One region of the Gordonia hongkongensis genome, then DNA from elsewhere that is predicted to be linked to it. Evidence: riboswitches for the same ligand, from Rfam matches in the RefSeq annotation. Region 1 holds a riboswitch; the other holds the start of a gene.

Evidence for each region. Region 1 has a riboswitch for S-adenosylmethionine ahead of MVF96_RS08480 (bifunctional o-acetylhomoserine/o-acetylserine sulfhydrylase). Riboswitches for the same ligand answer to the same signal wherever they lie in the genome.
Region 2: it holds a riboswitch for S-adenosylmethionine, as region 1 does, so the genes downstream of both, MVF96_RS19655 (aminotransferase class V-fold PLP-dependent enzyme) here and MVF96_RS08480 (bifunctional o-acetylhomoserine/o-acetylserine sulfhydrylase) in region 1, are expected to answer to the same signal.

What each region holds. Positions count from the first base shown of each region.
Region 1 covers NZ_CP095552.1:1,866,280-1,872,887, reverse strand. Annotated here, with positions in the region: gene MVF96_RS08490 (MFS transporter) at 1-453, opposite strand, end outside; gene MVF96_RS08485 (cutinase family protein) at 545-2,245, opposite strand; SAM riboswitch class IV at 2,514-2,634, shown strand; gene MVF96_RS08480 (bifunctional o-acetylhomoserine/o-acetylserine sulfhydrylase) at 2,697-4,031, shown strand; gene metX (homoserine O-acetyltransferase MetX) at 4,048-5,202, shown strand; gene MVF96_RS08470 (Hsp70 family protein) at 5,235-6,608, opposite strand, start outside.
Region 2 covers NZ_CP095552.1:4,348,365-4,354,972, reverse strand. Annotated here, with positions in the region: gene MVF96_RS19685 (ABC transporter substrate-binding protein) at 1-112, opposite strand, end outside; gene MVF96_RS19680 (Rv0361 family membrane protein) at 282-752, shown strand; gene MVF96_RS19675 (rhodanese-like domain-containing protein) at 749-1,162, shown strand; gene MVF96_RS19670 (O-succinylhomoserine sulfhydrylase) at 1,159-2,376, shown strand; gene MVF96_RS19665 (ERCC4 domain-containing protein) at 2,460-3,404, opposite strand; gene MVF96_RS19660 (isochorismate synthase) at 3,455-4,531, opposite strand; SAM riboswitch class IV at 4,639-4,752, shown strand; gene MVF96_RS19655 (aminotransferase class V-fold PLP-dependent enzyme) at 4,772-5,698, shown strand; gene MVF96_RS19650 (hypothetical protein) at 5,695-6,177, shown strand; gene MVF96_RS19645 (inorganic diphosphatase) at 6,358-6,608, opposite strand, start outside.

The DNA.
Region 1 (6,608 bases):
GACACCGAAGTAGGCGCCGTGCGGGAGGCCGGCGACGAATCTCGCCACCAGCAGCAAACCGTAATCCGGTGCGAGGACGGTCGCGAGGTTGCCGACCGTGAACGCCACCATCAAGCCGATCAGAAGCGTCCGACGGGACATCCGCGCGGTGAGCGCCGCGATCAGCGGCGCACCCACCACCACACCCATCGCGTAGGCCGAGATGACATGTCCGGCAGTCGGTTCCGAGACACCCAGAGATCCGGCGATGTTGGGCAGGAGGCCCATGGCGACGAACTCGGTCGTCCCGATCCCGAATCCACCCAGCGCAAGGGCGAGGATCGTCCACCGACGCACCCGGCGGGACACCTCGGCCGATTCGGCCCGCGCGGGGCTGCGGAGTTCCCCGGCGGTGGACGGACCCGTCAGTGAGGGGTCGGCCGGGGCTTCGGTCGTCGAGAGAGCATCAGGCACGGTCGATGCCAACCCGCGCCCGTCAGCGCTGATTCCTCAGCCGGTGGTGAGTTCATTCACACACGCAGTGTCCTCAGCATCGCGCGGGGTGTCAGTCGCCGGCTTCGGAGCCCGCATCGCTGTCGGGGTCGGACGGGTCTGCGGAAGGCCCGTCCGGGTCCGAAGCCGTGTCGGACGAGCCGGCCTTCTCGCCGTCCTCTCCCCCGTGGCCGTCGGTTCCAGACGTCTTGACATCGCTTCCCGAGGGATCGGTGGCGGCCGGCGAGTCGTCGTCGCGAGGCGGGGCAGGCGCGGGGTCCGCGTCGGGCGTATCGGTCTCGGTATCGGTGCCCGTGTCGGCCCCCGACGACGTGTCGGTCGTGTGGCCCACCGGGGGCTGCTCGGCCGGTGACGGGTCGGTGGCATCCGGTTCGGCACCCCGGGCCGCCGACGGCTCGGACGAGGGGCCGGACCCGCCCACTTCTTCAGCGCGGACCGGCCCCACGGACTCGTCGGGTACGGCTGCCAGTCGCGCGAACGTGGACGATCGCAGGTGCGACGTGTCCGCCGCGAGAATCGTGACGGCGCCGCCCTCCGACGCCACCGGCCCGATGAGCGCGCCCGCCCAGTATCGGACGAAGTTGACCGGCAGCAGGACGATGCTGCGCACGCTGGCAGCCAGGGCGCTGACACCGCGCACGAACCGAGCCGGTGTCGCGGTGACGATGCCCTGCAGGATGTCCTCGAAGACGAAGATGTCGGGTAGGTATGCGCCGTACCCGAGACGTGGGAGTGGCGGCAGCAAGCCCTGCACCAGCCGGACCACCGGCTGCAGATTCGCCAGTTCGATGCCGAACGGAAGCCCGATGGTCGGGCGATCCGACAGGAAATCGCCGATGGCGCCCTGGTAGCCGAGGTTGCGAGCCCAGCCCTGGACGAGTTCGGCGAGTGCGGAGTCCGCAGCGACCATACAGACGCCGTCCGCACATTCGACCGGACGTTTCGCCCACGTGTATCCCGGCTGCAGCGGGTTGCCCGACATCTCCTCTGGATACAGGAAATGCTTGACCTGGTAGCCGAGGATGCCGTCGATGGCGCCGATCGGGTCGTAGACGGGATCGGGCAGGTCGCAGATCGGGTCGCCCTCGATGCACACCGACACGACCCGGTCGCTGACCGTCCCGAAGCCGGCGTCCGTGCTGCCGGCACCACGTGGCCCCGACATGGTCAGTCCGGGAATGATCCCGATCAGCGACAGCTCGATACCTCGCCCGGTCTTGTCACCGGCCTGCCGCGGATCCGAATACAGCTCGCCCGACACCCCGACGTCGGAGATCACGACGTCGTCGCTGGGATCGTCGGGCGTGTTCGCGACATCGAACTTCCGGCCGTTGCCGATACCGGCGAGCACGTCTCCAGCGATGCGCGCCCCTTGCGAATAGCCCGTCACCACCACCGGCGCCTCGGACCCGCACGCTTCTCGATACGACGAGATCGCGGACGCCGTCGATGCGATCCCCTGTTCGGTACTGCGGTCGTACCCCGTCGCTCCGAGCGGCCATATGGTCGCCGGGTAGGGCGCGTTGATCACCTCATAGCCCTGCTCGCGGTAACGCTCCTTGACGCCCTCGAGCAATAGCGACTCAGCGTCGACGGTCCCCCCGACCACCACGACGGCACCGCTGCACGAGGGCCCGCCGGCTGTCGCCGCCGCCACCCCGGTGAAGCCGAATGCGGCGAGGGTCGACAACGTCGACATCGAGGCGGCCAACAGAGCGACGCGTCGGGTCCGGAGATGAGCCATCACGGCCATGAGCGCTCCTGTGCGAACCCGGACCACCTGAGCGGAGCATTCCGGTGCAGCCGGGGCTGTCCCGAACTCTAGATCCGCGATCGCGGAACCGACAGCACGCTGAGCGTCGCTAACTACCTTGACCAGTGGTTTCGTATCTGACCACACCCGATTTCACTCGGTCGGAGGACAGCCACCGGCACCCTTCCGGTGCACTTCTCAAGGGTTGGGCGCGGCGTGACCGGGACGGTTCTCGGGCGCTCACATCCGTGTTATATCCTTGTCGCCAGGTCATGAGTATCAGTGCGAAGCCCCGGCTGGCTGATCGGCAACCCTCCTTCCGCGGTGGGGTGCTCCGGGTGATGACCGGGTTGCGGGATCGCAGTGGCGATCCCCGGCAAGCGCGGGTCCGAAGGTCGGACCCCAACAGGGTCGAGTTGGCCCTGCCGACCGTAGAAAGTGATGAATCGCCATGTCTGATGTCCCTGACGGCACCCTCGACAGCAACGATCCCAGCGAGAACTGGAGCTTCGAGACGAAGCAGATCCACGTCGGGCAGTCCGCGGACGCGGTGACCAACGCCCGTGCGCTGCCGATCTACCAGACGACGTCGTATGTCTTCAACGACACCCAGCACGCGGCCAATCTCTTCGGGCTCGCCGAACCGGGCAACATCTACACACGCATCATGAATCCCACGCAGGATGCCGTCGAGCAGCGGATCGCCGCGCTCGAGGGCGGCGTCGCCGCGCTGCTCGTCGCATCGGGACAGGCCGCCGAGACCTACGCGATCCTCAACGCCGTCGAGACCGGCGGGCACGTGGTGTCGAGCCCCCGCCTGTACGGCGGCACGTACAACCTCTTCCACTACACACTGCCCAAGCTCGGGGTCGAGGTGAGCTTCGTCGAGGACCCCGAGGATCCGGCGTCGTGGCAGGCCGCGGTCAAGGACAACACCCGCGCGTTCTTCGGTGAGTCGATCTCCAACCCCAACAACGAGATCCTCGACATCTCGGGGATCGCGGAGGTCGCGCACCGCAACGGCGTACCCCTCATCATCGACAACACCGTCGCCACCCCGTACCTGATCAGCCCGCTGGCCCACGGCGCCGACATCGTCGTGCACTCGGCGACGAAGTACATCGGCGGTCACGGCACCGCGATCGGCGGCGTCATCGTCGACGGCGGCACCTTCGACTGGCGGGTCCAGCGCGACGGGAAGGACCTGTTCCCCGGTTTCACCACGCCGGACCCGAGCTACCACGGTGCTGTCTTCGCCGACCTGGGCGCGCCCGCCTTCGCACTCAAGGCACGCGTGCAGTGGTTGCGTGACACCGGCGCGGCGATCTCCCCGTTCAACGCGTTCCTGTTGGCACAGGGCCTGGAGACGCTGAGTCTGCGCATCGAGCGCCACGTCGCCAACGCGCAGAAGGTCGCCGCCTTCCTCGATGCACACCCGCAGGTCGAGTCCGTGGCGTACGCGGGTCTGGAGTCCTCGCCCTGGTACAAGCGCGGTCAGGAATTGGCCCCGAAGGGTCAGGGTGCGATCATCGCCTTCGAGATCCAGGGCGGAGTGGACGCCGGCAAGAAGTTCGTGGACGCGCTCAGCCTGCACAGCCACGTCGCCAACATCGGCGATGTGCGGTCGCTGGTCATCCACCCCGCCTCGACCACACACAGCCAGCTCACCCCCGAGGAGCAGCTCGCCGCGGGCGTGGCCCCGGGACTGGTCCGGCTCGCCGTGGGCATCGAGGGAATCGACGACATCTTGGCCGATCTCGAACAGGGATTCGCGGCGGCCAAGTGAAACAGGTGAGGCAGCTTTGTCGGTGAGTATCGACCTGAATGCGACAGCATCTGATCAGCCCGACTGGGAGACCCTCCCGGACGGGGAACTCGTCGGCATTCCCATCGGCTCGTTGCCTCTCGACAGCGGAGCACGGATCGACGACGTCACCCTGGCGTTCCAGCGCTGGGGGACGTTGTCGCCGTCCCGCGACAACGTCATCCTCACGCTCCACGCACTGACCGGCGACTCGCACGTCACCGGACCCGCCGACGCCGACCACGACTCGGCCGGATGGTGGGACGGGCTGATCGGCCCGGGACAGGCCATCGACACCGACGAATGGTGCGTCATCTCCGCCAACGTCCTGGGCGGATGCAAGGGCTCGACGGGTCCGGGCTCCATCGCCCCCGACGGTCGGCCCTGGGGCTCACGCTTCCCACAGATCACCGTGCTCGACCAGGTCCGCGCCGAGGTGGCACTGCTGGACCGCCTCGGAATCCGCAGCGTCGGTGCGGTTCTCGGCGGTTCGATGGGCGGCGCCCGCGCGCTCGAGTGGGCCATCGAGTACCCCGACCGCGTCCGCAGCGCCCTCGTGCTCGCCGTCGGCGCCCGCGCGACCGCGGATCAGATCGGTATCCAGTCCGCACAGATCGCCGCGATCAAGGCCGACCCGGACTGGTGCGGCGGCGACTACCACGGCACCGGCCGCATTCCGTTGCAGGGCATGGGGATCGCGCGTCGGATCGCCCACCTCATGTACCGCAGCGAGCCGGAGCTCGACTCCCGCTTCGGCAACGACGCCCAGGGCGACGAGAATCCCCTGACCGGCGGGCGCTACGCCGTGCAAAGCTATCTCGACCACCAGGCGTCGAAGCTGATGTCCCGCTTCGACCCGGCCAGCTACGTCGTCCTCACCGAGGTCCTCAACCACCACGACGTCGGCCGTGGTCGCGGCGGAGTCGCCAAGGCGCTCAACAATTGCCGCGTTCCGGTGATCGTCGGGGGGATCGACTCCGATCGTCTCTACCCGATCCGGCTGCAGGTCGAACTCGCCGACGAGCTGGGCAACTGCGTCGGCGGGCTCCAGGTCGTCAACTCCGAGACCGGCCACGACGGATTCCTCACCGAATTCGATGCCATCAGCGATCTACTCAAGCGCACTGTCGAACTCGCGCGTCGCGACGCCTGACGGACCGTAACCCAGCTGTCGGCGGCGTCCTGTCAGCGCGGCGCCGGCACCGACGGGACCGGGCTGCCGGACCGAGGTACCGGGGTCACCGGTGAGCCCGACTCCCCGTCAACGGATTTCCCCGGTTCGGCTACACCCGGAATCTCAGTCGACCCGGTGGCGCGGGTGCTGCTCGGCCGCGGCGGGCCGCTGGGCGCGGAGCGCAACGTCGACGTCGAGTACGTGGGCGGCGGCGGAGTGGGCGCCACACTCGGCGGACGCATACCCGGGGGCAGCAGGTCCGGCGGGATCGTCGGTGTCGAACCGGGCGGGAAGGTCAGGTCCGGCCACGGGAACGGCGAGAGGGTGCGGGTGCTGGTACTCGTGGACGGCCGCGTCGGCGGCAACTCCGTCGTCGCCCATGCCGGCGGGTCGTTCCAGCCGGTCTCGGGCGCGGGCCGTTGCGTCGGAACGGGAGTGACGACGGTGGGCTCGACGGGTTCGGCCGGGATTCGGGTGATCGGCTGGGAGGTGGGCCGCGCGGTGGACGGCGGCTCCTCCTCGCTGGTCGCCGCCGCGGGGGGCACACTGCTGACCGACGGCTGCGGCTCGACGGCCGGACGGTCGGCGAACGACGAGCTCACCGCGTAGATCGTCATCAATGTGGCCGCGATGACCGCCCCGGCAACCGCAATTGGGGTCGCGGAAAGCCACTCGCGCTGCCGCTTGCCCCCGATGAACGCCAGACGCGCTGCGCCCGAATAACTCTGGAGGGCCAGCAAGGCTGCGCCGGTGGCCACGACCAGCTCCGGCGCCGTCGGGTTCACGACCTCGAGCTCATGCTCTGCCGCGATCGCGCGCACCGCGGGGAGGTTGGCGAGTCCGCCGATGAACACCACCGCGTCCGGTCGTACGCCGCGTGACCTGACGGCCGCTACATAGCGGGCGAACACTTCTTTCGCATCACCGATCATCGGCGCGATCGCCTGCTCGACCTGGGTCGCGGACAGCGCCACACGACCGGTGTTCGCCGAGACCGCGACGACCGACTCGGCGGCCGCGACGCCGCCGTAGGCGATCTCTTCTTTCGCGGTCCGGCACGCGCTGCGCAACTCGCTGCGCTCCGCCCGCGTCCGAGTGGCGTCGCCCAGGACGGGATTGTCGGCGGTCAGCTGGTCGACGATGGACCGGTCGAGACGACGACCGCTCAGCACGGTCGAGTGCTCGGCGTCGCCGATGCGACCCTCGCGGGGATCGACGGTGTAGAGCGACATGCCGGTGTCGCCGCAGTCGACGACGACGGCAGACGAGAAACGGTCGATCTCCCCGGTGTCGGTCAGGTAGGCCAGCACGGCCTCGTCCTCGCCGGCGAGACGGACCTGACGCCGGGGTCCGCTGCCCCGTGAACGCAATTGCCGACGCTGGCT
Region 2 (6,608 bases), 2.5 Mb from region 1:
GGGCCGTGCCGGAGTCGACCGTCTCGTCCGGCGGCGAACACGAGGTCACCACCAGGGCTGCCGCGAGCAGCCCGACGAGAAGGATGAGTGAACGGTGGGTGGAAGCGCGCATCCGGGTCCTCGCTGGTCGTTGCGGTCGGCGACGTCGTTCGCCGGGAACTTAGGGCCACCTTACGCAGGACGTGTTCGATGTCGACGTCGTTCGGCGCTCCGCCCGGTGCGTCCGGGGTCCGGCGACGCCGGCCTCAACCGCCGCCGGGACGCTCGATAGACTGCCCGCCATGGCCGAAGCTGCAGGTGAGGGCGACCAGAAGCCCCCGTCGTGGAAGAACGCCTGGCCGTTCTTCGTCGCGGCCGGCGTCGTGGGACTCGTGGTGCTCGGCGTCGTGCTGTCGAATGTGACCCGTCCGGCCGAGGACCGGGCCGGCGACTCGGCTCAGGTCCAGTACGCGATCAACGACATCTACACCGCGCGCAACGGTCCGAACTTCGGCGAATACCGGGCGAACACCTGCGCGGCCGACGTCGAGGCGGCCGACTTCGTCTCCGAGGAACAGTTCCTCGCCGACAACCGGGAGTCGCTGCTCGCCAACGGTCACATCGAGATCCCGGAGATCACCGAGCTGGTGGTCGACGGTGACCGGGCGACCGCGAAGGTTCATTGGCACTATGACAAGACCCCCGATGATGTGAACGTCGTGGACACGATCGTGGTGCGCGAGAACGGCGAGTGGAAGGTGTGTTCCTCATGAGCTATGCCGGTGACCTGACCCCGCGCGAGGCGTGGGAGAAGCTCGAGAACAACCCGGATGCGGTGCTGGTCGACTGTCGCACGCGGGCGGAGTGGTCGTTCGTCGGCGTGCCCGACCTCGAGGTCCTGGGCAAGCGCGCGATCTTCGCCGAGTGGACCACCTTCCCCGAGGGGCGTCGCAACGACGACTTCGTGGCACAGCTGCGTGATTCCGGTGTCTCCGACGACCAGGAGGTCATCTTCATCTGCCGTTCGGGGCACCGGTCGATCGGCGCTGCGGAAGCCGCGACCGCCGACGGTATCGCGAAGGCATACAACGTGATCGACGGGTTCGAAGGCGCCCTCGACGAGAACGACCACCGCGGGACGTCGGGCTGGCGTGCCGAGAACCTGCCGTGGAGGCAATCGTGAGTTCTGATCTGCCCGTCAGTCGTGAACTGCCTGAAGGGCTCTCGGCTGACACGATCGCGGTGCGCGGCGGGCTGGCGCGTTCGGGTTTCCACGAGACGGCCGAGGCGCTCTATCTCACGAGCGGTTACGTCTACGACTCCGCGGAGGCCGCCGAGCGAGCCTTCACCGGCGAGGACGAACGATTCGTCTACTCGCGCTACGGAAATCCGACCGTCGAGATGTTCCAGGAGCGGTTGCGCCGGCTCGAGGGTGCGGAGGCGTGTTTCGCCACCGCGAGCGGCATGGCCGCGGTGTTCGTCGCGCTCGGTGCACTGTTGAAGGCCGGCGACCGTCTCGTCGCCGCCCGCAGCCTGTTCGGTTCCTGCTTCGTGGTCTGCAACGAGATCCTCCCGCGCTGGGGGATCGAGACCGAGTTCGTCGACGGTGATGACCTCGAGCAGTGGGAGCGGGCCCTGTCCAAGCCCACCGACGCGGTGTTCTTCGAGACACCGTCGAACCCGATGCAGAGCCTCGTCGACGTCGTGAAGGTGTCCGAGATGGCGCACGCCGCGGGCGCACAGGTGGTGCTGGACAACGTCTTCGCCACCCCGCTGCTGCAGCGGGGTCTCGAACTCGGCGCCGACGTCATCGTCTACTCGGGCACCAAACACATCGACGGCCAGGGGCGCGTCATGGGTGGCGCGGTACTCGGGACCAAGGAGTACGTCGACGGACCGGTGCAGCAACTCATGCGACATACCGGTCCCGCGTTGAGCGCGTTCAACGCCTGGACCCTCGTGAAGGGGCTGGAGACGATGCGTCTGCGCGTCGACGCCTCGGTGTCGTCGGCGCTGCGGATCGCCGAGTTCCTCGAGAGCGATCCGCGCGTGCGCTGGGTCAAATACCCCTTCCTGCAGTCACACCCGCAGTACGACTTGGCGAAATCGCAGATGTCCGGCGGCGGCACGGTGGTGACCTTCGAGCTCAACGATCACGACGGCATCGACGGCAAGAAGCGCGCCTTCGAGGTCCTCAACGGCCTGCGGATCGTCGACATCTCCAACAATCTCGGAGATTCGAAGTCGCTGATCACGCATCCGGCGACCACCACTCATCGTGCGATGGGTCCCGAGGGACGCGCGGCGATCGGTCTGAGTGACTCGGTGGTGCGGCTGTCGGTCGGCCTCGAAGGGGTCGACGACCTGTTGGGCGACCTGGACCACGCGCTGGGCTGAGGGTACGCGCTGACGTATTCCGTTGCGGCACAGCGCGAATCCGCCTCGGTGAGCGGGGCCGAGTCCCCGGAGGGTGGTGCCATTCAGTCGTTCCGGCGATCCCAGGCCGCTCGCACCGTACTCGGGATCCGTCCCTTGGAGGGCACCTCGATCCCTTGGGCGCGAGCCCACGCCCTGATCTCCGACGGTGTCGCCGGTGGACCGTGCAGGCCCTGCACGATGGGCTCGCTGCCGACGGTGAGCCGCCATTCGTGTAGCGCGGCACCGAGCCAGCGGTAGGTCCATTCCTCGGCGAGTTTGCGGTTGTCGCAAAAGACGATCGGCACGGTCGGAAACCGGACCTGCGCCTCGGCGACCGCCTCGGCCAGCGCGGCGCCGCTGACGTATTCGCGCGTGAACACCTTGCTGTATGAGGCTTCGACGACCACCGCGGCGCGTCGGAGTCCCGCGAGACCTGCCAACTGGTAGGTGAGAGTTCCCTTCATGAGACCGTTGCCGAGGTCGTCGATCGACTTGCGTTCGACGGCGGCGACCACCTGGTCGTCCTCGACGATCGCGTAATCGCCGGCATCGAGGCGGTGTCGAGTGGTGGTCGCCTGTTGATGACCGAAGGAGTAGGCGTACTTCTCGCCTGTGTCGACGACGATCTCGAGCGCCTGGCCGTGTGCCCGAGCCTTGGGAAGCGTGACGTTTGGACGCGCCTGCTTGGTGGTTTTGCGCGTCTGCCAGAAGATCATCTCGCGTCCGCGAGCCCGCGTGACGACGAACTGTGACCGATTCTCGCGAGCGCGGTCGAGCACCAGATCGATCGCCGCCCCGCGCCGCGTCACCGACCGAACCGGAAGACGTTCGACGATCTGCGGTGTGGTCGGCCATTCGTCGGCGCGATGACAATAGACCTTGCTGGTTCGCGGCCAGGTCTCCCTCACCTTCAAGACGATCCCGTCACTGCCGAGCGGAATCCGGACCAGAAAGGGCAGTGAGGAGCCCTGTTCCGGATTTCGGGCGATGATCAGGTCGTCGGGCATCATCGACGAGCGTAACGGGCGAAGATCGCGCGCGTCCGCAATTGATCCGCTCAGTCGAGTGCGGCGATGCCCAACGCGTTCAGGACCGTCCGCAGCTTGAACGCCGTCTCCTCGAGTTCGCCCTGCGGGTCGGAGTGTTCGACGATACCGCCGCCGGCCCACGTCCGGAGGCTGCGACGATCGGCCTCGAGTTCGAGGCACCGGATGGTGACCATCCACTCCCCGTCGCCGGCGGCGTCGCACCAGCCGACCGCCCCCGCATAGAAGCCGCGCTCACCCTCGACCTCGCGGATGATCTGCGCAGCAACATCACTCGGCGTGCCGCAGACCGCCGGGGTGGGGCCGAGCAGGAGTGCGAGATCGAGCGCAGTGGTCGCCGGGTCCCGAAGCCGCGCGCGGATCGGGGTGGCCAGATGCCAGACCTCCCCGGTCGACTGCAATTGCGGGGTCGACGGCGCGTCGACGTCGTCGCAGAGGTGTCCCAGCCGGTCTCGCAGGTGGTCGACGACGAAGGCGTGCTCGGCGAGATCCTTCGCCGAGGAGAACAATCCGTCGGCAGCGGCGCGGTCGACGACCGGGTCGGGTGACCGCGGCGCCGATCCCGCGTACGGGTGGCAGGTGACGACGGAGCCCGACTTGCGCAGCAGCACTTCGGGACTCGCGCCCAACAGCCACGAACCCGAGCCGGTGGCCGCGCCGAGATCGACACCGAATGCGTTGTGTCCGGCATTGCCGCCCGCCAATGCGTCGAGGAGTTGCCGAGGCTCGACCTCGGCGTCGAGCACGATGTCGACGCTGCGGGCGAGTACGACCTTGCCGACGTCGCCGGCGACGATCCGCTTCACCGCGTGTGCGACACGTTCGCGGTGCTCGTCGGCCGTGGGGTGCAGGGTCGTCGACACCGGGGTGCGCGTCAGCGGTGGTGTGCCTGCCAGCGGCGCCGCGTCGACGTGCAGGACTTCGGGCACCACCAGCGCGGCGGGGTCGGCGAGGTCGAAGGGGATCGCGCCGGTCAGACCGTCGACGGTCCCGGCGCGCAGGGCGGCCGAGGCGGCGTCGACGTCGGTGAACGCACGGACCGCGCCCGTGCCCCGCACGGTGCCGTGCGGGCGGGACAACACGAACACATCAGTCGCTGACACCCCTGACACGCTACAGGTAAGTGTGCCCTAACTTCCGATCACGTTGAGTGAAAATTGACACGTCCGCGCGAGATCGACGACCCTTGGTCGTAGGTCATGAGTGCCAGTGACAAGCCCCGGCTCGCTGGTCGGCAACCCTCCTTCGCGGTGGGGTGCTCCGGGTGACGACCCGGCCGCGTACCGACCGGACGCGGCAAGCGCGAATTGTCTGAGGAGTTTCCTGCCGTGACCGCTGTCCTGTCCGCACCCGCCGGTCGCCTGTCGCCCGCAGTCGACGTCCGCTTCGACGCCGCCCGGGAATCGGTGCGGCAGTTCGTCCGTGCGCGGGTCGACGACACCGTCGTCTTCACCCGCGATGCCGCCGTTGCCCTCGACCTCGCGGCGCGCATCACTCCCGGCGACGTCGTCGTCCTCGACATCGGGCAGGGCGCCGACCTGCTGCGGTGGTGCGCACCACGGCAGGGGCGCGACCGGGCGCGCTTCGTCCCGGCCTGCGAGACCATCGAGGACACCTTGGTCGCGCTGGAGACCGAGCTCGCCTCGGCGCCGGCATCGCTCTTGCTCGTGACCGCGGTATCGGACATCACCGGCGAGGTGCTGCCGATCGGCCGGCTCGCCTCGCTCGCGCACCGGTCCGGGGCCCGCATCCTGGTCGACGCCGCGCAACTCGTCGGGCACCGGCCCGTCTCCGTCGTCAGCCACGGCATCGACTACGTCGCGTTCGGTGAACCAGGTCGTAGGACGGATGGCCCCGGCGTCCTGATCGGTCGTCGTGACTGGTTCGACGCCGCCGATGTCGACGCCTCGCCGGACGCCGACGGCGTTCCCGGGGCGATCGCGGTCGCCGAGGCGTGTCGGGTGCTCGCCGATCTCGGACCCGAGACGATCGGGCTGCACGAACGCCGCCTCGCCGAACGTCTCGACGCCGGCCTGGCCGCGATCGGCGGCTTCACGCCGCTGCGGATCTTCACCGATTCCACCGACCGCGCGGGAGTCGCGGGCTACACCGTCGACGGCCTCGCACCGCCGGCCGACACGGTGCGCGCGAGTTTCGGAGCGGGCACCACCGTCGACGACATCGACCGGATTCTCGATGCATTCCGGGCGCGAACCGACCAGACCGACCGAACTCGACCAGGGGTGAATAGATGACCATCGAACTCGACGCACGTGCTGACCGCGGCACCGTGATCGCCGCACCGACTGCCACCCCGACGGCCCCGATCAGCATCGGACGTCCGGGATTCCAGATCGCGCTCGCGGGAGACGATCTCGCACAGACGTTTCCGATCGTCGTGCGGCGGGAGACCCTCCGCGAGGCGCAGCGCGCCCGCTCCCTGCTCCGGGCCGGCAGCCACGATCAGGCCAAGTTCGTGGTCGCACTCGAGGTGGAGGTGGCTGTCGCGCCGGACGCCGCGTCGGCGCGCACGGCCGCTGCTGCGGCGGTGAACGCGTCGTCGGAGACGAGTTCGGGGACCATCCGCTACATCGGGACGACACACGGACTGATCACGCTGGTCCGCGACATCTACGCAGCCGAGGTCGCCGACGCCGTGATCCTCATCCCGATCGACGGCGCGGCCACCGAACGCCGCATCCGCGAACAGATCCTGCCGGTGCTCGCCGAGTAGCGGTACCGCGTGGCCTGACCCACTGCTGGTTGAGCCGGCACCGAGCGTAGCCGCCGGGCCGAGCAAGCGACGAAGGAGCGCGTCGAGGTCGAGGCGCCGAGTCGAAGCCACCTGGTGACCAGACGACACCGCCGGCACCATCTCGAATGATGGTGCCGGCGGTCTCGTGTGCGGGAGAGATCAGCCGCGCGAGGGCTCGTTGGCCGCGTCGGGGTGCGCGGCGAGGCGATCGATGGCCTCCTGTGCGATCTTCTCGGCCTGGTCGCGGCCGACCCATCCGCCCGGGTCGACCTCCTTGCCCGGCTCGAGGTCCTTGTAGTGCTCGAAGAAGTGGGCGATGGGTCCCAGCTCGTATTCGGACACGTCGGAGATGTCCTTGATGTGGTCCCAGCGCACGTCCTTGGCGGGGACGCAGAGGAGCTTGTCGTCGC